DNA from 3 places in the Microbacterium sp. JAI119 genome. Region 3 is predicted to be linked to each of the others. Evidence: predicted binding sites of a transcription regulator. Region 3 holds the regulator's gene; each other region holds the start of a gene.

Region 1 (7,687 bases), 1.2 Mb from region 3:
TCAGCGACAACGGCCTCGGTGGTGAGGAACAGAGCCGCGATCGACGCTGCGTTCTGCAGCGCGGAGCGGGTCACCTTCGCCGGGTCGATGATGCCGGCGGCGAACATGTCGACATACTCGCCCGTGGCTGCGTTGAGGCCCTGGCCCGCGGGGAGCTCGGACACCTTGTTCGCGACGACGCCCGGCTCGAGCCCGGCGTTCATGGCGATCTGCTTCAGCGGAGCCTCGATCGCGACGCGGACGATGTTCGCGCCCGTCGCCTCGTCGCCCGAGAGCGAGAGAGCGTCGAGGGCCTTGGTGCCCGACTGGATGAGCGCGACGCCACCACCGGGGACGATGCCCTCCTCGACGGCTGCCTTCGCGTTGCGGACGGCGTCCTCGATGCGGTGCTTGCGCTCCTTGAGCTCGACCTCGGTCGCGGCACCGGCCTTGATGACCGCCACGCCACCGGCGAGCTTCGCCAGGCGCTCCTGGAGCTTCTCACGGTCGTAGTCGCTGTCGGTGTTCTCGATCTCGCGACGGATCTGCGTGACGCGACCCTCGATCTGGTCGGCCTCGCCCGCACCCTCGACGATCGTGGTCTCGTCCTTGGTGACGATGACCTTGCGCGCACGACCCAGCAGGTCGAGCGTGGCGTTCTCGAGCTTGAGGCCCACCTCTTCGGTGATGACCTGGCCACCCGTGAGGATCGCGATGTCCTGCAGCTGCGCCTTGCGGCGGTCGCCGAAGCCCGGAGCCTTGACGGCGACCGACTTGAAGATGCCCTTGAGCTTGTTCAGCACGAGCGTCGCGAGAGCCTCGCCCTCGACGTCCTCGGCGATGATGACGAGCTCCTTGCCGTCCTGGATCACCTTGTCGACGATCGGCAGCAGGTCCTTGATGTTGGAGACCTTCTGGTTCGCGATGAGGATGTACGGGTCCTCGAAGACCGCTTCCTGGCGCTCCGGGTCCGTGACGAAGTAGGGGTTCAGGTAGCCCTTGTCGAAGCGCATGCCCTCGGTGAGCTCGAGCTCGGTACCGAACGTCTGCGACTCCTCGACGGTGACGACGCCCTCCTTGCCGACCTTGTCGATCGCCTCGGCGATCAGTTCGCCGATGGCGGGGTCAGCGGCGGAGATCGAAGCCGTGGCGGCGATCTGCTCCTTCGAGTCGATCTCCTTGGCGCTGGCGAGCAGCTCCTCGGTGATCGCAGCGACGGCCTTCTCGATGCCGCGCTTGAGCGAGATGGGGTCGGCGCCGGCTGCGACGTTGCGCAGACCCTCGCGGACCAGCGCCTGAGCGAGGACCGTGGCGGTCGTGGTGCCGTCACCCGCGACGTCGTCGGTCTTCTTGGCGACCTCCTTGACGAGCTCCGCACCGATCTTCTCGTACGGGTCGTCCAGCTCGATCTCCTTGGCGATGGAGACGCCGTCGTTCGTGATGGTGGGGGCGCCCCACTTCTTCTCGAGAACGACGTTGCGGCCGCGCGGGCCGAGGGTGACCTTGACCGCGTCGGCGAGGATGTTCAGGCCGCGCTCGAGGCCGCGGCGGGCCTCCTCATCGAAAGCAATGATCTTTGCCATGAGTTTTTTCGTCCCTCCTGGACGTAGACGTTGGGTTTAGCACTCAGAGTGAGAGAGTGCTAACGCCATTCTGGCACTCGACACCTTCGAGTGCAAGCCGCCGGAGGTACGGCACCGGCCGAGGTCAGGGGGTGGGCGTCTCGCCGGCTGAGCTCGATCGATCGAGGCCGATGACCACTGTGAACTGCTTGTTGCCCTCCTCGGTCTGACCCGAGTAGTAGTCGCTCTGCTGCACGGCCGCTCCACCGAGCACGTTCGCCAGTCCGATCGCCGCGAGTTCGTCCTCGTCGTTGACGTAGAACACGGTCGTGGTGGCGAAGTCCTGGCTGGAGCTGTCACCGGCGAAGACGTTCTCCGACGCCCACCCGTTGTTGATGAGCAGGTCGCGCATCTGGGTGTCGAGCCCTTCCTCCGGCGTGCCGTTGAGGATCATCACGGAGATGGAGGTGTCCACCACGCCCGTCTCCACCGGGGTGGGAACGGCGCTGGGAGCGGCCTCGGGGAAGAGCGAGATGCGTCCCATGACCACGAGCGATCCGAAGATGCCGGCGATGATGAGCACCAGAGCGGCGACGAAGGACCACAGCAGCACGACCCAGCCGTTCATTCCCGGAGCTTCGGCGCGATGCGCTCCCACCCGTCCGGTGGAACGGGGAACGTCATCGAAGCGATCGCGGGAGGGCTTGGACACCCCTCGATGCTAGCGGCACCTTCCTGGCAATCCGTTCTCCGGCGCGGCACTGCTCGTTCCGAGAGCCTTCCTCGAGTCGCTTCAGCCGACGAAGCCCGGTATCCGAGCCGACCTCTGCCTGGCGCGTGAATCCCTGATCCGGCGCAATCTCCGCACCAGCATGGGGTCGTATTCCAGGGCGGCCTCCGACTCGATCAGGCGTCCGAGGAGCTGGTAGTAGCGGGCGGCGCTCATCCCGAGCTGAGCTCGGATGACCTCTTCCTTGGCCGATCCATGGCGTGGCCAAGCGACCTCCAGGGCGAGGATCGTGCGGTCGCGCTCCGTGAGATCTCCGAGCATGAGTCCAGGTTAGGACGCATCAGACAGCGAAGCCGTTCGCCACTCCCACCAGCCCCCGAGCGGATCTGCGGCCGCGCGCACCCGTCCGTCGAGCGCCACCACGAATCCCGGCCAGTCGTCGCCTTCGACCGGCGGCTCCCAGACATCGAGGGCACCGGGCGGATCGATCGTGACCCACCGGGCGTCCAGAGCGGAGATGCGCGCGACCAGCGCCTCCCTCCGGGCCCTCGGGATATGGACCAGCACACCCGGCGTGGTGACGACCAGGGTCGCCCCGCTCGGCGCCGCCGCGGCGAGCGCATCGATCTCCTCGAGGGCATCGCCGGCGACGATCAGCGGCGGATCCGATGCCGCGATTTCGAGCGCGGCATCGATGCGCTCCTCCCGCCCCTCCTCTCCCGGCCACACGAGCCCACGCAGCCAGCGCCGATCCCGTTCATCCGCCGCATCGAGGGGCGCGAGGTCGACGCCCGCCCGCCAGACCACGTCCGGCATCCGCAGCGGAGGCAGCGCGCCCGAGACCCGGCTCTCCAGCACGACGGTCGAGGGTCCGTCAAGAGGATCGAGGGCGCTCCTGACCGATCCATCCGCCGCGATGAAGCGATACGAGTAGCGGTCCGGGTACAGGCACAACCCCGCCGACGCTCCGACCTCGAGCAGCGCGATCGGTCCGGCTATCTCCGACAGCACGGGCAGTAGCGCCGCGAGGCGGAGGGGCTCATTGGTCTGGAGGCTGCGGTTCGCGCACTCGGCGACCACCGCGTCGGCGTTGCGGAGCACGAAGTCCCTCCACTGCGGGTACCCGACGAGTCCGGAGCCGAGCATGCGCGTCACGGCGAACACGAGGGGCGGCTGCCGACGATTCTCCGGGATCCGCTGGAGGATGCCCTTGAGCTCGTCGTCGTCCGCCACACCGGCGGCCCATTCGGCGTAGAGGGCGCTGCGTCCGGGCGCCTCGTCGCGGGCGAATCGTGCGTAGCGGTCCTGCACGGCATCGGTCATCGTCCCATTCTGACGCTGAGCACCCGAGACCTCGTCTCCCGGGAGAGAATGGAAGCGACTCAGGAGGACACATGTCGTACAGCGTGGACAAGACCGAAGACGAATGGCGCGAGGAGCTCGGTGAGGAGCAGTACGCGGTGCTGCGTCAGGCCGCGACCGAACGGGCCTGGACGGGCGAGCTGCTCGACGAGGAGCGCGCCGGCCTCTACACCTGTGGTGCCTGCAACGCCGAGCTCTTCAAGAGCGGAACGAAGTTCGACTCCGGGTGCGGTTGGCCGAGCTTCTACGAGTCGATCCGTCCTGACGCGGTCGAGCTCATCGAGGACGACAGCCTCGGGATGGTGCGCACGGAGGTGCGCTGCGCCAACTGCGGGTCGCACCTCGGTCACGTCTTCCCCGACGGATTCGGGACGCCGACCGGCGACCGCTACTGCATGAACTCCATCGCGCTGAACTTCACGCCCGACGCGTCGTGAGCGCTCTCGACGCCGTCCGCGCACGGCAGTCCTGGTCGAAGGTCGAAGACACCGCGCCCACCCGCGACGAACTGCTCACGCTGGTCGCGGCCGCCGGTCGCGTGGCCGATCATTCGTCGCTGCGCCCTTGGCGGTTGATCGAGCTGCGAGGCGCGGATCGGGAGGTGCTCGGCGCGGCGATCGCGAAGGCACAGGGCGACTCCTCTCCCTCGTCGAAGCCGCTGCGCGCCCCGCTGCTCATCGCCGTCGTCGCGAGCTACCAGAAGAGCGAGAAGGTACCCCGGTGGGAGCAGGAGGCCGTCGCCTCCGGGGTCGCCCACACATTGAGCCTTCTCCTCGACGAGGCAGGGTGGGGCGTCATCTGGCGCACGGGCCACTACACGCGAGCCAAGGCCGTCGCCAAGGCCCACGGGCTCGGGAAGAACGAGGAGCTCCTGGGTTGGCTCTACGTCGGCGGCAAGCCCGAACACAAGAAACCGGGACGACGCAAGACGGTCGACGCCCGCAAGCTCGTCACGCGCATGCCGAAGCCGTCAACCAAGAAGGCGAAGAAGAAGTAGTTCAGCGGCGGCGAGGCCACGGCACCGCGACCACGACAGACGCGACGGCGACCACGACCATCGCGAGCACCTGCCAGAGCGCCGGCCCTGCTGCGGGCGGCCACACCAGGTCGATCACCACCGACGTGGTCAGCTGGCCGAGCACCGACCCCAGGCCCATCAGCAGCACCCCCGTCTGCGCCACGATGAACGTGCCGAGGAGGATGTAGGCGGCGCCGAGGAAGCCTCCGAGGTACAGCCACGGCTCGGCGGGGAGGGCGGCGGGTGCCCCACGGAACGCGATGCTCACGCCGGACGCCAGCGCGAGGACCACGGTTCCGGCGACGAAGCTCATCAGGGTCGCGGCCAGAGGTGAGCGCGCGCGCTGGGCCAGACGTCCGTTGGTCGCTGCCTGCCACGCGATGCCGACCCCGGCCGCGAACGGCAGGAGCAGCATCCACAGCGGCGCTGACGCCAGCACGTCCCCGGACAGCGAGATGCCGACCGCGGCGAGCGCGAGCGCACCTCCCAGGACACGTCCCGGCGTGACCGCGACGACGCCGGCCGGTCCGAATCCGATGCGATCGAGCACCAGACCGTGCACGGTCTGTCCCGCCACCACGCCGACCGTGAACAGCGAGACGCCGAGGACTCCGGCCGTGAGCCCCTGGGTGGAGACGGTGAGTGCACCGCAGGCGCCTCCGAGGAGCATCCAGAAGGGGATCGTGCGCTGTCGGACGCCGCTCCAGAGACGCGCCACTCCCCGTCGAGCCGAGGGGAGGCAGGCGATCACGATCGCGAGTGCCAGCAGGCCGACGGAGAAGGAGAGGAAGCCGGCGACGATGCCGTCGTCCACGCGCACCCCGAGCACGCCGTTGATCCGCGCCTGGATCGCCGTCATGACCCCGATCGCGACCGCCCCTCCGAGTGCCACCGGGGCGGGGATTCGACGAGGCTCTGGCACCCGTCGACCCTACCCGAGATGCTGCCCGCTCCCTCCCACCCGGATGTCGGCGCCCCGCGCTACGCTGACGGCATGTGCGCGAGCTACGGTCTCGATCCCCGATTCACCGATGCAGAGCTCCTCGCCGCGGCAGACGACGCGGTGCTCGAGGGCCTGCGCGTCTGGGCGCAGGAGAACGCGGGTGAGACCGTCCGTCCTACCGGCAAGAACCTGCGCAACCTCAATCCGCTGATCGTGCAGCCCGACACAGCGCCGACGCTGGAACCCGCATGGTGGGGTTTCCTCGTGAACGGCGAGCCGGCGAAGTTCCCGTCGATCAACACCCGCTCCGAGCGCCTGCAGGAGCGCCCGGGCGGCGCGAAGTCGCGGGGGATCGTCCCGGCAACGAGCTGGTACGAGATGCAGAAGCCGTCCCGGCAGTGGAACGAGTTCATCGTCGACGACGGCACCCTGTTCGGCATGGCCGCCGTGACGCAACGCGGCCGCACCGCAGACGACCAGTGGTACACGTGCTACTCGATCGTCATGCGCCTCGCGCCTGCGCACCTCGTCGATCTCCACGATCGGATGCCGCTGCTCATCCCGGCGTCGCTGAGCCACGACTGGCTGACGGCTCCGGTTTCGCGGGAGATCATCGACGAGGCGATCATCGCGTCCGACGAGATGGCCGCGCGGGTTCAGGCTCGTCCGCGCCGCTGACACACCGATACATCCGCCGTCGGTCGGACGCCTCGGCACCAGATGTGTACCTGAGGGGGACGCGCACTCCCGACCTCGCTCCGTAACGTTGTCCTCATGATCACAGCAGAAGGCCTCACCAAGAGGTTCGGAGACAAGACCGCCGTCGACGACGTGTCGTTCACCGTCCAGCCGGGCAGCGTCACCGGCTTCCTGGGCCCGAACGGTGCGGGGAAGTCGACCACCATGCGGATGATCGTCGGCCTCGACCGTCCCACGTCGGGGCGCGCCGCCGTCGCAGGCCGCGAGTACCGCAAGCTCCGCGCCCCGCTGACGGAGGTGGGAGTGCTTCTGGACGCGAAGGCGGTGCACACCGGCCGCACGGCCCGCAACCACCTCCGCGCGATGGCAGCGACCCACGGCATCCCCTCCTCGCGCGTCGACGAGGTCATCGACCTCGCCGGCATCGGGTCCGTGGCCCGCAAACGTGCGGGAGGGTTCTCGCTCGGCATGGGCCAGCGGCTGGGCATCGCCTCGGCGCTGCTCGGCGATCCGCACACGCTGATCCTCGACGAGCCGGTCAACGGCCTCGACCCCGAAGGTGTTCGCTGGGTGCGTCAGTTCGTCCGTCATGCCGCAGGGGAAGGGCGCACCGTGCTCCTCTCGAGCCACCTGATGAGCGAGATGGCACAGACCGCGGATCACGTCATCGTGATGGGACGTGGGCGCGTGCTCGCCGATGCACCGCTCGCAGATCTCGTCCGGTCATGGACGAGGAACACGGTGCGGGTGCGCACCCCGCGACCGGCCGACCTGGCTGCGGCCGTCGGCGGACCCGACGTGGAGATCGCGAGCTCCGCTCCCGACCTCCTCGACATCGTGGGCCTGCCCGCTGCGCGGATCGGCGACCTCGCCGCCGACCGCGGCATTCCGCTGCACGAGCTCACCCCGACCACCGGTTCGCTGGAAGACGCCTACCTCGCTCTCACCGGCGACTCCGTCGAGTACCGCACCAAGGAGATCTCATGACCACGACACAAGCCCCCGCACCCACGCGGCCGCGCGTCGACACCGGTCGGAAGCTGACGTTCGGGCGTGCACTGCGCGGCGAGTGGATCAAGCTCGCCACACTGCGCTCGACCTGGTGGTCCATCGGGATCGCTGCAGCCCTGACCGTCGCGATCGCCGTGCTCATCGCCCAAGCCCTCGACATGCCGGACTTCGAACCGATCCAGGCCGTCATCATGCCGATCCAGTTCACCATGCTGCTCGCCGGCATCATCGGTGCGATCTCCGTGACCGGTGAGTACTCGACGGGCATGATCCGCTCGACGCTCACGGCGAACCCGGTCCGCGGCTCGGTGCTGGCGGCGAAGTCGACGGTACTGGCCGCATTCATGTTCATCTCGTCGCTGGTGATCTTCGCCGTCGCGGCG
Region 2 (7,687 bases), on a different contig from region 3:
TGTCACCACGATCATGGTGGAGCAGAATGCTCGACGCTGCCTGCAGATCTGCGACCGAGGGTACGTCCTCGATCAGGGCAAGGACGCGCACGAGGGAAGTGGCAGGGACCTGCTGAACGACCCCAAGGTCATCGGTCTCTATCTCGGCACGCTCGGCACCGACGCCGCCTGAGCGGCGAGCGAGAAGCCGCGAGCGAGAAAGCCGCCGACACCACGACGAAGGCCCCGGATCGGATCCGGGGCCTTCGTCGTGTGATCGTCTGATCAGTTGGTGCGGGTGATCATGTTGTCGGCACCGTACTTGTAGATGCCGATCGACGCACCCTGCGGGTCGCCGGCCTCATCGAACGTGACGTCACCGGAGTAGCCGTCGTAGTCGGCCGTGCCGCCGTCGTTGATGATCTTGGCGCAGTCGGCGAAGCTGGTGCACTTCTTGCCGTCACCGGAGCCGCCCGACACCTCCTGCATCTTGGCCGCGATGTCCGCGCCGTCCGTCGAGCCAGCGGCCAGGGAGGCCAGCGCCACGAGGATGACGGCGTCGTATGCCTCAGCCGCGTAGGTGAAGTCCTTGACCTCGGCGTTGCCCTCGCCCGTCCAGAAGTCCTGCAGACGCGAGGTGAAGTCGTCGGCAAGTGCGGGGCCGGCCTTGGTTCCCTGCGCGCCCTCGAGCGAGACCGGGATCTCCGAGCCGTAGTCGGACAGGTTGCCGTCGACCATGTAGAACTTGTCGGCCGAGATGCCGGCGTTCACCAGCAGCGGCGCGATGGTCTTGAACTGGTCGAACGACACGATCGCGACCGCGTCGGGGTTCTGCGCCTTGATCGTCTCGACCTGGGCGTCGAACTGCGCGTCGCCGACGTTGAACGACGCCTCGGCGACGACCTCGCCGCCGGTGCCCTCGAAGGTCTCCTTGATCGCCGCGTCGAGGCCCGTGCCGTACGCGTCGTTCTGGTAGATGATGCCGAGCGTCTTCGCGCCGTCCTCGGCGATGAGGTTGCCGAGCACCTCGCCCTGCAGCAGGTCGCTGGGGGCGGTGCGGAAGTACAGACCGTTGTCATCCCACGTGGTGAAGTCGGGCGAAGTGTTCGACGCGGAGATCTGGAGGATCCCGGCGCTGACGTTGCCGTCGAGGATGAGCTTGGAGACACCGGATGCGGCAGCTCCGACGATGGCGGAGACGCCGGCGCCCTGCAGCTTGGTGATCGAGGTCTCGTAGGCCTTGGTGTCGGTGTCACCCTCGTCTTCGGCCGTCAGGTCGATCGTGATGCCGGCAGCCGCGTCGTTGACCTCCTGGACGGCCAGCCCGACGCCCGACTCCATGGGCGGGCCGAGGAACGCCAGCGAGCCGGTCTGCGGAAGCAGCGAGCCGAGCTTGAGCGTCAGATCGGCTGCGGGCTTGTCACTGCCGCCGCTCTCCCCGCTAGGAGTGCTGCTGCAACCAGCGATGACGATGGCGGATGCACTGACCAGTGCGATCCCGGCGAAGACCTTCGCGGTTCGCGAGCCCTTCAATGCGTTCATGATGCTCCCTTGCGTAACTGAACGTGGAATGTGACCACAATCGGGTGCTCTAACACTAGGGCGTGAGTATCGCGCGCAGGGGGTGCAAGTGTCTCGGTGCGTTAACGATCCGGGACCGGGTTCCCTGACCCGTGGTCCTCGGGATCAGGCGGCTTCGACCCGTGGAATCCTGCGCCCTCGTCGCGCGGCGAGCAGGAGGTCGACCACGAAGACGCCGATCGCGATCCACACGATGATGAAGCCGGCCCAGCGCTCGGCCGGCATCGGCTCGTGCAGCACCAGGACCCCGATGAGGAACTGCATGACGGGGGTGATGAACTGGATCATGCCGATCACCGTGAGGTTGATGCGTCGGGTTCCCGCGGCGAAAAGCAGCAGCGGAACCGCCGTGGCGACACCGGCGAAGGCCAGCAGCAACGCGTGCGCCCACCCGTTCGCGCCCATCGTGATGCCCGACGTGAGCGCGACGATGATCAGCTGCGCCACCGCGATGGGGATCAGCCAGAACGACTCCAGAGTCAGGCCGCTGATCGCATCGACCGCACGGCCGATCTTCTTCTTGATGAGCCCGTACACGCCGAAGGACGCGGTCAGCGACAGCGCGATCCACGGGAACTGCCGGTAGGCGACGACGATCACGATGACGGCGATAGCCGCGATGGCGATGGCTGCCCACTGCAATCGACGGATGCGCTCCTTCAGCACGAAGACACCCAGCAGCACCGTCGTGATCGGGTTGATGAAGTACCCCAGGCTCGTCTCGACGACGTTGCCGCTGAGCGTTCCGATCAGGAACACCTGCCAGTTCACATAGATCAGCAGACCCGCCAGCGCGGTCAACCCCAGCAGCTTCGGCTGGCGGATGATGACGCCGAAGGCCACCCAACCGCGCGTGACGGTGAGCAGCAGGACGCAGAAGACGAAGGAGAGCAGCACCCGCCAGGCCACGACCTCCCACGGACCCGTCGGAACGAGGAGGAGGAAGTAGAGGGGAAGCACGCCCCAGAGGAGGTACGCCCCTCCGGCGTAGACGACTCCGGCGGTCTGCGTGGCGCGGGTCGTCTCTGGGGTCACCGCACAACCCTATGCCCGCGGCGTGGATGCGGACGTCGGCGGCAGAGCCTCCCGGCGGAGTTTGGCAGGAAAGGGATGCCCGCTGGCGGACGCAGAAGGGGGCCCGGATGCGAGACGCATCCGGGCCCCCTTCGAGGACCTCACCCTGCCCCTCATGAGAGGCGGGGAACAGGTTCAGCAGATCAGCGGACGACGACCGCCAGGACGTCGCGAGCCGACAGGACGAGGAACTCGTCTGCGCCGAACTTCACCTCGGTGCCGCCGTACTTGCTGTAGAGCACGCGGTCGCCGACGGCGACGTCGAGCGGAACACGGTTGCCGTTGTCGTCGATGCGGCCGGGGCCGACCGCCACGACCTCGCCCTCCTGGGGCTTCTCCTTGGCGGTGTCGGGGATGACCAGGCCACTCGCGGTGGTCTGCTCGGCCTCGACCTGCTTGATGACGATGCGGTCCTCGAGCGGCTTGATGGAAACCGACACGGTCTACCTCTTCTTTCTTGACGCTGACACGAAAGACTTGTTCGCACTCTCAACCCGAGAGTGCTAATCCAGTCTAGGCGCTCGGCTGGCACTCACGCAATGCGAGTGCCAGTGAGCGACGCGGTTCGACTCGAGGCGCGGCCGATTAGGCTGAGACCGTGGAGATGTCCGAGCTGCGCGCCCTGCTCACCCCCGAAGGTCTCGAGCTTCTCGACACGACCGGTCCCATCGAGTCGACCACCGAGGTCGCGCGAGCGGTGTCGCGGCTGCGTGCGGCCGGCCACTCCCCCGACCTCGTGTCCGCCGTCGTCGGGCAGGCGCACCTGCGGTCGAGGGCAGCGACGAAGTTCGGCCCCTTCGCCGCCCGCATGCTCTTCACCAGGGCCGGCCTCGAGCAGGCGACGCGGCTCGGTGTCGCGGCACGGCACGCCCAGCGCATCCGTCAGTCGGGCTTCACCCGTGTAGCCGACCTCGGCTGCGGTATCGGCGGCGATGCGCTCGCCTTCGCCGGAGCCGGACTCCAAGTGCACGCCGTCGACGCCGACGAGGTCACCTCCGCCATCGCGGCATACAACCTGGCGCCGTTCGGCGACGACGCCGCGGTGCGGCACGAGACGGCGGAGGAAGCCCTCTCCAGACTGGACGACGGGGACGCGGTCTGGATGGACCCGGCCAGACGCACCTCCGGGCACAGCGAGACCAGGCGTGTCTCCGCCGACGACTACTCCCCCTCCCTGGACTGGGCGTTCGATGTGGCCGCACGTCGCCCGACCGGCATCAAGCTCGGACCGGCTCACGACCGCGACGCACTGCCCGCCGATGCCGAGGCGCAGTGGGTGAGCGCCGACGGCAGCGTGGTCGAACTCGTCGTGTGGAGCGGATCCCTCGCCCGAGAAGGAGTGCGCCGCGCGGCACTGGTGATCCGCGGCGAGCGCTCGCACGAGCTCATGGCTGCGGCCGACACCGCCGATGAGCCCGTGCGCGAGCTCGGCGCCTTCCTGCACGAGCCGGACGGGGCGGTGATCCGCGCGCGGCTGATCGGAGAGGTCGCCCGCAGTCTCGACGCCGGCATGCTCGACGAACACATCGCCTATCTGACATCCGACGCAGCCCTGACCAGTCCGTTCGTGCAATCCTTCCGCGTCAGGGAGACGCTTCCGGCGAGCCCCAAGGCGATCAACGCCGCGCTCAAGGCGAACGATGTCGGACGCCTGGAGATCAAGAAACGCGGAGTGGATGTCGATCCCGCCGCCTTCCGGAAGAAGCTCACGCTGCGCGGAGACCAGGACGCGACGCTGATCCTCGTCCGTATCGGCGACCAGCGCCGCGCGATCCTCGCCGACCGGGTGCCCGCGGCGAGCTGACGTCCGCTCAGCCGTCCGGATCGCGGCCCGGCGGTTCGACCACGATGGGGTCACCGGGTGGGGCCTCGACCCGGACGATCTCGCCCGGGCCTCCCTTCCCCGGCGATGCCTCGGTGATGACGAGGTAGGGCGTCTGCCACCTCGTGAACCTCGCCGCGAGAGTCGAGGTGCCGATGAGCGCACCGTCTCCGCCGTCGACGCGGTCGATCCGCGTTTCGAGACCGGACTCGACGGCGGCGGTGGAGGCGGCGCAGGTCATCGCATCGACCGCATCGACGATGAGGCACTTCTCGACGGTGCCCAGATCCGACACGCGGTCCCCGGTCCACACCGGCAAGGTGCGGAAGGAACCGACGATCTCGAGGGACGAGACGAACCCCTCGCCGGCCAGCTCCTCCGCGCGTGACCGCTCCGCACCCGCGAACTGCGACGGTGAAGAAGACGTCATCGGCCAGCGTTCCAGGGTGACGATCGGCTCCCCCGTCGTCGAGAGGAGCATCGAGGCGCTCACCGCCTCCACTCCGCGAGGGGTGTCACCGCTGTCCTCCATGGGGACCGGGATCGTCGCGCTCAGGCCGCGCCCGATGCTGTCGACCGGGAGGCAGGTCGACTGCGACTGCGCGCCGACGTCGAGGATCAGGCACCGGATGCCGGCCTCCTCACGGGTCGCGTACCAGGCCAGCGCATCCCCCTCTCGCGCGAGGGGCACGACCGAGCCGGGATCGAAGTCGGCTGCGGCGAGCGCGTCACGGCGGTCCTGCTGCACCGCCGTCAGCGTGACCTCCGGCGATGGCGGCGCGAACACCGCCCAGCCGATGCCCACTCCGGCCGCCAGCAGCAGGACGGAGACCACGGGCACGAGCACGGGGAGCCGACGCAGCGTCCGGGCGAGGATCTCCCGCCGGCGCGGCACGTCGCTATCGGAGGGCGGCTCGGTCCCTTCACCGACGACCGGCGCTGCCGCTGAGGCGACGTCGGCCGCGGGTTCGGGCGGCGCTGGCCGGGAATCGTCATCCGGTGCGGGAACCGAGGGGGCGGGTGACGAGGGGGCGGGTGACGCTCGCCGTGCATCCTCGAGCTCACGCAACCGCCGCAGCTCCCCCTCGGTCGCGGCGCCGTCGCGGCCGTACGCGCGGCGCTGGAGCTGTCGCAGTTCGTCGGCGTCATTCTCCGGCAGCACCGTCAGCACCTCCTTCGCGCGTGATCATCAGAGAGGAGTGCCCGTTGCTGGCGGTCGGAAGCTCCAGGCGGACGACCTCACCGCTGGGCTCGTCCACCACGTTCAGCACGAGGGTGGCGCTCTGCTCCTGCATCGTGAGCGCATCGGCGCACACCCGGGGGAACGCCGCGTCCGAGCCGTCGTAGATCAAGCAGGTCTGGAAGCCGTCGAGCTCCATTCCGGTCCACACCGGCACATCGCCGTCATAGCCGACCACCCACAGCGAGTTGATCTGGAACCCCTGATCCGCGATGCGCTTGGCCTTCTCCGCCTCGTCGGCATTCGCCCACGTCATCCCATTGGTGGTGCCCGGTCCGAACTCCGCCACGTTCGCGGCGACGGCAGGCTCGCCGGAGGCCGTGAACACCATCTGCACGTTGAGCTCGCGGCGGGTGTCCGCCTTCGACTCGAGCGTGACCGCGCCGAACAGTCCCGTCCTGCCCACCGTCTCGGTGCGCTCGCAGCTGGGCAGTGCAGACGGCGAGGTCGCCACGAGCAGGCAGGTGATCGCGGCGGCATTCTTCGTCGCCACCCAGATGACCGCACCTTCCTCGACGGCGAGGGCGCGCAGCGAGCCCCGGTCGTAGTTCCCGCTGGCGAGCAGGGAGCTCTGCCACTCCTGCTGCTCCGGACTCAGGGCGACGGTGGCGGGCCCGGACCCGCCGGACAGCGCCCATCCGAGCCCGACACCGACCAGCACCAGCGTCGCGACGGCAGCGGCGAGCGGAAGCCAGCGCGTACGCAGCCATGATCTCTGCGGTGGCCGACCGGAGCCGCCCGAGTCTCCCGGGTCCATGCCGGTCGTCGTCACATCGCCGTCGGTCGAACCCGGCAGGTCCTCTGTCTGAGGCTCCTCGTTCCCTGTCTCCGGCGTCGAGGCTGCGACAGGAGCTCCGACGGGCGGATCCGCGACCTCGGGCGTCGGCTCGGCACGGCGCCGCTCCAGTTCGCGCAGTCTGAGCGCTTCGGCCGCCGTGAGCGATGCATCGCGACCGTACGCCCGCGCCTGCAGTGAGCGCAGCTCGGCGAGCTCGGCCGCGTCCGACATCGGTTCAGCCGAGCCGCTCGAACTGCATGCCGGCCCAGACCAGCCAGCCCAGGCTGTAGACGGTCGCGCAGAGCCCGAGCACGAGCGCCCAGCGCGCGATCGCACGGTTCTCGACCGGGCGACGCAATGACATGATCGCCGCGATGACCGCCACCACTGCGACCGGAATCCCCCACCCCACGAAGAACGACGCTCCGAGCGCCACGATCGCGGCCACCAGCGCCCACGGCGCCAGTCGGGTGTCGTCGATCGACACGGTCCCGGTGGACGGCTCCCACTCCGTCTCCTCGGGGGCGTCGATGTCCGGTCCCGTCACGACGACCGGTTCGATGCCCACCGGGCCCGTGGGCAGGCGGGTGTAGCCGTCGCGCCGCGCGCCGGGAAGGCGGGCGGTTCCCGCGGGGTGCTCCACCTCGTCGCTGGGGCGCTCGATGCGAGCCGCCGGCGTCGGGGGCGGGGCCGGCTCCGCGTCGGGAGCGTCGGGGGCGGCGCTCATGCGGGCACCGCCTCCGCGACCTGGATCTCCGTCACGGGAAGCGTCGAATCCGCCCCGAAGGCGAGCGTCGACGGCGGACGCCCGGAAGAGATGAGCTCGGCGGCGAGTGCGGCGATCATCGCCCCGTTGTCGGTGCAGAGCGAGAGCGGGGGGATGCGCACGGTGACGCCAGCGGCGTCGGCGCGCTCGAGCGCGACATCGCGGAGCCGTCGGTTCGCGACGACCCCTCCCCCGAGCAGCAGGCGGGGGACGCCGAGATCGGAGCACGCGGCGAGGGCCTTCGTGACCAGCACGTCGACGACGGCCTCGCGGAAGCTCGCGGCTACGTCGGCGACGGGCACGTCGATCCCCTCGGCCTCGCAGCGCTCGACCCAGCGGGCGACCGCCGTCTTGAGCCCAGAGAACGAGAAGTCGTACCGGTGCTTCGCCAGGTCGGAGGCCCGCGACAGTCCGCGGGGGAACCGGATCGCGTGCGGGTCGCCGGTC
Region 3 (7,687 bases):
CCGGCTCGATCTCCGACAGTCGCGTGGGCGCCGTCGGGTCGAGCAGCAGGAGGCGCTGCGAGGCCGCGCGCTCCCTGAGCTGAGCCGTCGAGACGGGTGATGCGACAGCGGGCACCCAGGCGCGGTGGGCTTGCTTGGCGGCCTCGCGGACGATCGTCGCCCAGCGCTCCCGTCCCTTCACCGCCTTCGGGCCCTCCCACCGCGAGACGCTACGACTCGCCTGCCAGGGGACGATCTCGTCGACGCCGAGTTCGCACGCCGCCTGCACGGCGAGCTCATCGCGGTCTCCTTTCGCGAGCGCCTGTACCAGAACGACCCGAGGCGTCGGAGCGGGGTGCTCGACGCGCTCCGCGACACGGACCTCCACTCGGGAGGGAGACACCTCCTCTGCCACACCGGTCAGCCACACGCCCGCGCCGTCGCCCACGGTGACAGCCTCGCCGACGCGAAGACGACGGACGACGGCCGCGTGCTTGGCTTCGGCTCCGGTCAACGACACCAGGTCGTCGACTCGGGCATCCGTCGACGATTCGACGAGGAAGTGCAGTGCCATGATCAGTGGCTGCGGAAGCGGTCGCGGAGCTTCGAGAAGAGTCCCTGCTGGAACTGGGCGAGCTGGGGCTCCGGGGACTTCGCCTTCTTCGCGAAGTCCTCGATCAGCGCACGCTGCGCGGAGTCCAGTCGAGTCGGTGTCAGCACCTGGACGCCGACCCGCAGATCGCCGCGCTGCGTGCCGCGGAGCGGGGTGATGCCCCGTCCCTTGATCGTGAGCACGTCCCCGGACTGCACACCGGGACGGATCTCGAGGTCCACCTCGCCGTCGAGTGCCTGGATCTTGGTCTCGGTACCGAGGATCGCGTCGGTCATCGACACCTCGAGGGTCGCGAGCAGGTCGTCTCCCTCGCGGCTGAACGCCGCGTGCGGGTTGACGGTCACCTCGACGTACAGGTCACCGTTCGGTCCGCCCGCCTTGCCGACCTCACCGGAACCGGGAAGCTGCAGGCGGAGCCCCGTCTCGACACCGGCGGGGATGTCGAGCGACACCGTTCTGCGCGAACGCACGCGACCCTGCCCCCCGCAGGTGCCGCAGGGATACGGGATGGTCGTGCCGTAGCCCTCGCAGGTGCCGCAGGGCTGAGAGGTGACCACGTTGCCGAGCAGGCTGCGCACCTGCCGCTGCACGTGGCCGGAGCCGCCGCAGATGTCGCACGTGACCGGCGAGGTGCCCTCCTGACAGCACGACCCCTGACACGTCTCGCACAGCACGGCGGTGTCGACCTCGATGTCCCGATGCGCCCCGAACACGACGTCGCCGAGGTCGAGCGTGACCCGGACGAGGGCGTCCTGGCCCCGCTCCCGACGCGACCGCGGACGCGCACCGCGCCCTCCCCCTTGAGAAGCACCGAAGAACGTCTCGAAGATGTCGCCGAAACCGCCGAAGCCGCCGAAGTTCCCCGCGGCGCCGTCTCCGCCGCCCATGTCGTAGCGCCGGCGTGACTCGTCGTCGCTGAGGACGTCGTACGCATGCGTGACGAGCTTGAACTTCTCCGCAGCGTCGTCCCCGGGGTTCACATCCGGGTGCAGCTGCCGGGCAAGGCGTCGGTACGCCTTCTTGATCTCATCGGTGGAAGCGTCCCGGGACACCCCGAGAACCTCATAGTGGTCCGCCACAATCGCCTTTCTGCGTGTGTTCTCGTGGCGACCGCGTCAGCGGCCGGCCTCGTCTTCGTCGAGCATCCGCGACAGGTAGCGGGCCACGGCCCGCGCTGCGGCGAGATTGCTCGGGTAGTCCATGCGCGTCGGCCCCATCACGCCGACTCGCGCCGTGCCGCTGGGGGCGGCGTAGTTGCTGGCCACGATCGACGCCTCACCGAGGCCGAAGGGGGCGTTCTCGGTGCCGATGCTGGCCGCGAGACCCTGCTCGTCGGTCACCATCTCGCTCATCAGTCGCAGCAGCGTCACCTGCTCCTCGATCGCCTCGAGAAGCGGATGGATGCTCCCGCGGAAGTCCTGTTCCCGACGCGCGAGGGTGGCCGCCCCCGCCATCACCAGACGTTCCTGACGGAAGCTGCCGAGCTCGTCGACGACGACGCCGGCGAGCGTGCGGAGCACCGCGTCCTGAGGCTTGTCCTCCGCCCCGAGCAGCAGCTGAAGACGGTCGGATGCCTCACCGATGCCCTGTCCGGTGATCAACGACGACAGGCGTGCACGCAGCACCGCGAGGTCGGACTCGTCGATGATCTCCGGCAGGGGGGCGATCCGCTGTGACACGCCGCCGGCATCGGTGACCAGCACGATCAGCAGCCGGTTCGGTGCCAGGGCCACCAGTTCGACATGCGTCACGTGCGCACGCGCGAACGACGGATACTGTGCGAGCGCGACCTGACCCGTCAGCTGCGTCAGCACCCGCACCGTGCGCACCATCAGGTCGTCGAGATCGGCCGGTTCGCCCAGGAACGACTCGATCGCCGAGCGCTGTGCCGAAGAGAGCGGGCGCAACTGGGCGAGATGATTCACGAAGACGCGGTAGCCCTTGTCTGTGGGAACCCTTCCCGACGAGGTGTGCGGAGCGGTGATCAGCTCTTCATCCTCGAGCAGCGCCATGTCGTTTCGGATCGTGGCGGCCGAGACGCCGAAGGAATGCCTGTCGACGATCGACCGGCTGCCGACGGGTTCGTGGGTCTCGACGTAGTCCTGCACGATCGCGCGGAGAACCTGCAGCCCTCGCTCTGTGACCATCGCCCTTCCCTTCCGCTGGCACTCGGACGTTCAGAGTGCCAATCCTACCCCGTGCAGCTGCGGGTTCTCCGTACCGCGGACCGACGACTCTAGGATGACGCTCATGACCTCCTCCCCGCATGCCACCCTGTCGACCGGCATCGTTCGTGGCGTCGAGGAGGCGGGGATCGTCCGCTACCTCGGCATCCCGTATGCCATGGCGCCGTTCGGCGAGCACAGGTTCCGCGAGCCGCAGCCTGTCGCGACCTGGGACGGCGTGCGCGACGCACTGGAGTTCGGCCCCACTCCGCCTCAGGTTCCGTATGCGGGCGCCATCGGCGAGCTGCTCGGCTCGGTGCGGATCGACGGAGACGACATCCTCACGGCGAACGTCTGGGCCCCGCCCGACGCCTCCGGCGCCCCCGTGCTGCTCTGGATCCACGGCGGCGCGCTCGAACGCGGCACCGCCGCTCTTCCGCTCTATGACGGCGCGGTCTTCGCGCAGGCGGGAATCGTCTTCGTGTCGATCAACTACCGACTCGGCTCGGAGGGGTTCTCCGTCTTGGAGGGCGCCCCACGGAACCTCGGCCTGCGCGATGCGGCCGCGGCCCTCGAGTGGGTGCACCGTGAGGTCGCCGCTCTCGGCGGCGACCCGACACGGATAACGGCGATGGGCGAGTCCGCCGGTGGAGCCATCGTCGCCGGGCTCCTCGCTCGGGCGGACTCCCGCGCACTCATCAGTCGCGCCATCATCGAGTCCGGACCACTCCAGGCGCAGACTCCGAAGAAGGCCGGACGTGTGACGGCTCGACTCGCGAAGCGACTCGGAGTACGAGCCGACCGCGTCTCTTTCGCCGCTCTGACGCCCGAGAAGCTGTTGGACGCACGGAGAGCTCAATCCGCCGGATCGTCTCCCCTCGGCGGGGCTCCGGCGTTCCAGTTGGCGATCGACCCCGAGAGCCTTCCCCGGTCACCGCATGAGGTGCTTCGCGAGATCGATACGCCGCTACTCATCGGGAGCAACACCGACGAGTATCGGCTCTGGTTCCCACCGGAGGTGCTGGCAGGCATCGGAGAGTTCAAGCTGCAAGCCGCGCGACTGCTCTCCCGCATCCCTCGACGTGCGGTGGCGGCCTATCGATCCGCGTTCCCCGACGCCGGCGCTGGAGAGATCCTGGGGCAGCTCGTCACGGACGTGATGCTGCGTGCTCCGTTGAGCCGGGTGGCAGCCGCGCGTCCGGAGAAGACGCACGTCTACGAGTTCGCCTGGCCGAGTCCCGTCCGCGATCTCCGCGCGGCACACGCGCTCGAGCTCGGGTTCGTGTTCGATCGCCTCGATGACGAGGAAGCCGCGCGTCTGGCAGGTCCCGACGCTCCGCGTGATCTCGCCGCCGAGATGAACGCGTCGTGGGTCGGGTTCGTGACGTCGGGCGATCCTGGCTGGCCGGCCTACGGTGACGATCGCCTCACGCGGGTGTTCGACGCCAGGAGCACGACGGTGCCCCAGAGGCGTGCGGCGGCGATGGATCTGCTCCCCGGGTGACGGACGCTTCAGCCTTCAGTCGGTCAGTTCGCGGACGACGGCATCGGCGAGCAGGCGACCGCGTAGCGTCAGCTGCACGCGCCCTTGAAGCGCTGCGAGTGGTTCGACGAGACCGTCGGCGATGAGTCCGGCGACCCTGCTCCTGTTCGCCCTCGGGACTTCGTCGATCGCGATCCCCTCGCGGATGCGGCTGAGCAGCAGGATCCGCTCGAGCGTGCGCGAGTCGTCGTCCGGACGCTCCGTGCCTGCTGCCGGCGACTCGGATGCGGCAAGGCGCTGGGCGTACGCCGCGGGGTGCTTCACGTTCCACCAGCGCAGACCGGCCACGTGGCTGTGCGCTCCGGGACCGAAGCCCCACCAGTCGTTCCCCCGCCAATACGCGAGGTTGTGTCGGGAGCGACGATCGGGCGTGCGCGCCCAGTTGCTCACCTCGTACCAGTCGAAGCCGCCGGCAGCGAGTCGGCCGTCGGCGAGCTCGTACATGTCGGCCTGGAGATCGTCGTCGGGGGTCGGCACCTCCCCGCGGCGGATCTGACGCGCGAGCTTGGTTCCGTCTTCGATGATGAGCGCGTAGGCCGAGATGTGGTCCGGCTCCAGCGCGAGTGCGGCATCGAGCGACGCCTGCCAGTCGGCGAGGGACTCCCCCGGTGCGCCGTAGATCAGGTCCACGCTCACGGCAAGGCCCGCATCCTTCGCGGCGGCGACGGCCGTGCGCACGTTCTCCGGGCGGTGCGTGCGATCGAGGGCGGCGAGCACGTGGGGAACGGCAGACTGCATGCCGACCGACATCCTCGTGACTCCTGCTCGTGCCAAGGTGTGCGCCACTTCGGGCGTCACCGTGTCGGGGTTCGCCTCGACCGTGACCTCCGCGCCCGCTGCCAGGCCGAACGCATCTGTCGCCGCTCCGAGCATGCGTGCGAGGTCGCCGGCGGGGAGAAGCGTGGGAGTACCGCCGCCGAAGAACACGGTGTCCATCGGCCGCAGCGCTCCCGCGTCATCCAGCACTCGACGAGCGAGGGCGATCTCCGCGATCAACGTCGACGCGTAGTCCTCCTGCTTCGCCCCGCGCAGCTCGGTCGAGGTGTACGTGTTGAAGTCGCAGTAGCCGCAGCGCACGGTGCAGAACGGGATGTGCAGGTAGGCGGAGAACGGCACATGCTCATCGATCCGAAGATCTGCGGGCAAGCGTCCGTCCGCCGGGGCGGGGTCTCCGAGAGGAAGTGGTCCCGCCATCAGACGGGAGTCGCGTACAGCGGGGAGATCGCCCGAAGATAGCGCGCGAAGAGCTCGCGGCGGCGACGCTTCACGAGAGCGGGGATCGTGCGGTAGAGCAGGCCGTTCGGCGCGTCGAAGGCGCGCACGGTGAACCACACCTCGTCGTTGTCTTCACGCCAGTCAACGTCGAACGACTCTTCTCCGCTGACCACCGATCCGCCGACGGTTCCGAGGACGAACCCGACACGACGGGTCTCCTCCGTGACGGAGATCACGCGGAGCTCGGAGTCGGCGCGCATGCCCGCGACGCGCCCGCGGAGGTGCAGGGTCATCCCCGCGCCGACGAACGGCATGCCCTCCGCGTCGTAGCGCTGCTCGACGTCGCGCTTGCTCGGAGCGATCGGGTTGCCCTCGGCGTCGAAGCTCACGCCCGCATAGGCAGGTCCCGGTGCGGGGCGCACGTCTTCGACCGTCAGGCCGGCAGCGCGCTGTGCCGTCCACGACAGAAGCGCTTCGCCGGCGGTCTGGAAGCGTTCGATCCCGCTGCCGATCCGCCAGGATTCCTCCGCCGGGATGCTGCGCTCCGGCGGGTACTGCATCAGATCCGGAGCATGGGTCGCACCCACGGCCGCATAGTCCACCGTGTCGTCTCGGAAAGTCCCGCGCCGCATGACTTCCACCCTACTTCGGGTTACCTGAGCGAACACCCCCACGCGCCGCGGAGCGTCACATCGTGGCTCGGCGCGAGACCGACGACGCCCCCGCCTCATCCTGAACGATGCGGACATACCGGTCGTGCGTGGCTCGCTGCAGCAGCAGGAGCGCCGGCGCCAGCAATCGCCAGAACCACGTCGAAGGACGCGAGACCGATCGCGCGACGAAAACGCCGTGCTCGTCGATCAGGAACGACTCCTCGCCGTAGATCGGATGCCCAGGACGGGTTTCGTAGCCGAAGCCGTTCTCATCCGCCCATACGACCCGTACGGGCTCCACGAATCGAATACCGAGCAGACGCTTCGCGAGCACGCCCTCGACGCCTGCGGCAGGCGCACCGACAGGGACTTCGAATCCCGCACGGCGCTTGAAATCCCACGAGCTCACCAGCGCGGCGACCGCAGTTCGCGCGGCAGGGCCGACGACCGTTGAACGCTCGGAGAGGCGCATCCCCTTCGGCACCGCGCGGATCGGGCCGCGCGTCATCCCCCGCTCATACGCCGGGAACGGCACCGGTTACTTCTTTTCCTTGCCTTCGACATCGCCGGAGAGCGCAGCGATGAACGCCTCCTGCGGCACCTCGACACGGCCCACCATCTTCATGCGCTTCTTGCCCTCCTTCTGCTTCTCGAGGAGCTTGCGCTTGCGGGTGATGTCACCGCCGTAGCACTTGGCCAGCACGTCCTTGCGGATCGCGCGGATCGTCTCGCGGGCGATGATGCGTGCGCCGATCGCGGCCTGGATCGGCACCTCGAACTGCTGGCGAGGGATGAGCTTGCGCAGCCGCTCCGCCATCATCGTGCCGTAGGCGTAGGCCTTGTCGCGGTGCACGATCGAACTGAAGGCATCGACCTTCTCCCCCTGCAGGAGGATGTCGACCTTCACCAGGTCGGCTTCCTGCTGCCCTGAGGGCTCGTAGTCGAGCGACGCATACCCCTGGGTCTTCGACTTCAGCTGATCGAAGAAGTCGAAGACGATCTCGCCGAGCGGCATGTTGTAGCGCAGCTCGACGCGCTCCTCGGAGAAGTACTCCATGCCGAGCAACGTGCCTCGACGCGACTGGCACAGCTCCATGACGGTGCCGACGTAGTCCTTGGGCAACAGGATGGCCGCCTTGACCATGGGCTCCGACACCGAGCCGATGCGCCCATCGGGGTACTCGCTCGGGTTCGTGACGGTGACGGTCTCGCCGGTGTCGCTCGTGAGCACCTCGTAGATCACGCTGGGCGCCGTGGTGATGAGATCGAGTCCGAACTCCCGCGCAAGACGCTCGGTCACGATCTCCAGGTGCAGGAGTCCGAGGAAGCCGCAGCGGAATCCGAACCCGAGGGCGACCGAGGTCTCCGGCTCGTACTGCAGGGAGGCATCGGAGAGCTTCAGCTTGTCCAGGGCCTCGCGGAGCTCCGCATAGTCGCTCCCGTCGATCGGGTAGATGCCCGAGAACACCATCGGTTTCGGGTCGGTGTATCCGGGGAGCGCTTCGGATGCGGGCTTGCG

The links. Region 3 encodes HrcA, which represses chaperone genes, less so after heat shock. Its sites were predicted from a motif close to TTNGCACTCGNNNNNNNCGAGTGCNAA; they were not measured.
Region 1: the regulator HrcA is predicted to act here: its motif matches at 1,599-1,625, upstream of groL (chaperonin GroEL).
Region 2: the regulator HrcA is predicted to act here: its motif matches at 3,160-3,186, upstream of groES (co-chaperone GroES).

What each region holds. Positions count from the first base shown of each region.
Region 1 is NZ_JACCCK010000001.1:937,574-945,260, reverse strand. It holds gene groL (chaperonin GroEL) at 1-1,562, opposite strand, end outside; gene HDC31_RS04655 (LytR C-terminal domain-containing protein) at 1,687-2,253, opposite strand; gene HDC31_RS04650 (DUF3263 domain-containing protein) at 2,335-2,592, opposite strand; gene HDC31_RS04645 (DUF2332 domain-containing protein) at 2,602-3,594, opposite strand; gene msrB (peptide-methionine (R)-S-oxide reductase MsrB) at 3,666-4,070, shown strand; gene HDC31_RS04635 (nitroreductase family protein) at 4,067-4,630, shown strand; gene HDC31_RS04630 (DMT family transporter) at 4,632-5,543, opposite strand; gene HDC31_RS04625 (SOS response-associated peptidase) at 5,592-6,272, shown strand; gene HDC31_RS04620 (ABC transporter ATP-binding protein) at 6,369-7,280, shown strand; gene HDC31_RS04615 (ABC transporter permease) at 7,277-7,687, shown strand, end outside.
Region 2 is NZ_JACCCK010000002.1:336,525-344,211, forward strand. It holds gene HDC31_RS12385 (ABC transporter ATP-binding protein) at 1-172, shown strand, start outside; gene HDC31_RS12390 (ABC transporter substrate-binding protein) at 265-1,521, opposite strand; gene rarD (EamA family transporter RarD) at 1,666-2,595, opposite strand; gene groES (co-chaperone GroES) at 2,778-3,074, opposite strand; gene HDC31_RS12405 (class I SAM-dependent methyltransferase) at 3,239-4,438, shown strand; gene HDC31_RS12410 (hypothetical protein) at 4,446-5,618, opposite strand; gene HDC31_RS12415 (hypothetical protein) at 5,602-6,705, opposite strand; gene HDC31_RS12420 (hypothetical protein) at 6,710-7,201, opposite strand; gene tsaD (tRNA (adenosine(37)-N6)-threonylcarbamoyltransferase complex transferase subunit TsaD) at 7,198-7,687, opposite strand, start outside.
Region 3 is NZ_JACCCK010000001.1:2,138,949-2,146,635, forward strand. It holds gene HDC31_RS10350 (16S rRNA (uracil(1498)-N(3))-methyltransferase) at 1-553, opposite strand, end outside; gene dnaJ (molecular chaperone DnaJ) at 556-1,671, opposite strand; gene hrcA (heat-inducible transcriptional repressor HrcA) at 1,708-2,739, opposite strand; gene HDC31_RS10365 (carboxylesterase/lipase family protein) at 2,843-4,261, shown strand; gene hemW (radical SAM family heme chaperone HemW) at 4,277-5,494, opposite strand; gene HDC31_RS10375 (DUF1990 family protein) at 5,494-6,147, opposite strand; gene HDC31_RS10380 (DUF1990 family protein) at 6,203-6,676, opposite strand; gene lepA (translation elongation factor 4) at 6,707-7,687, opposite strand, start outside.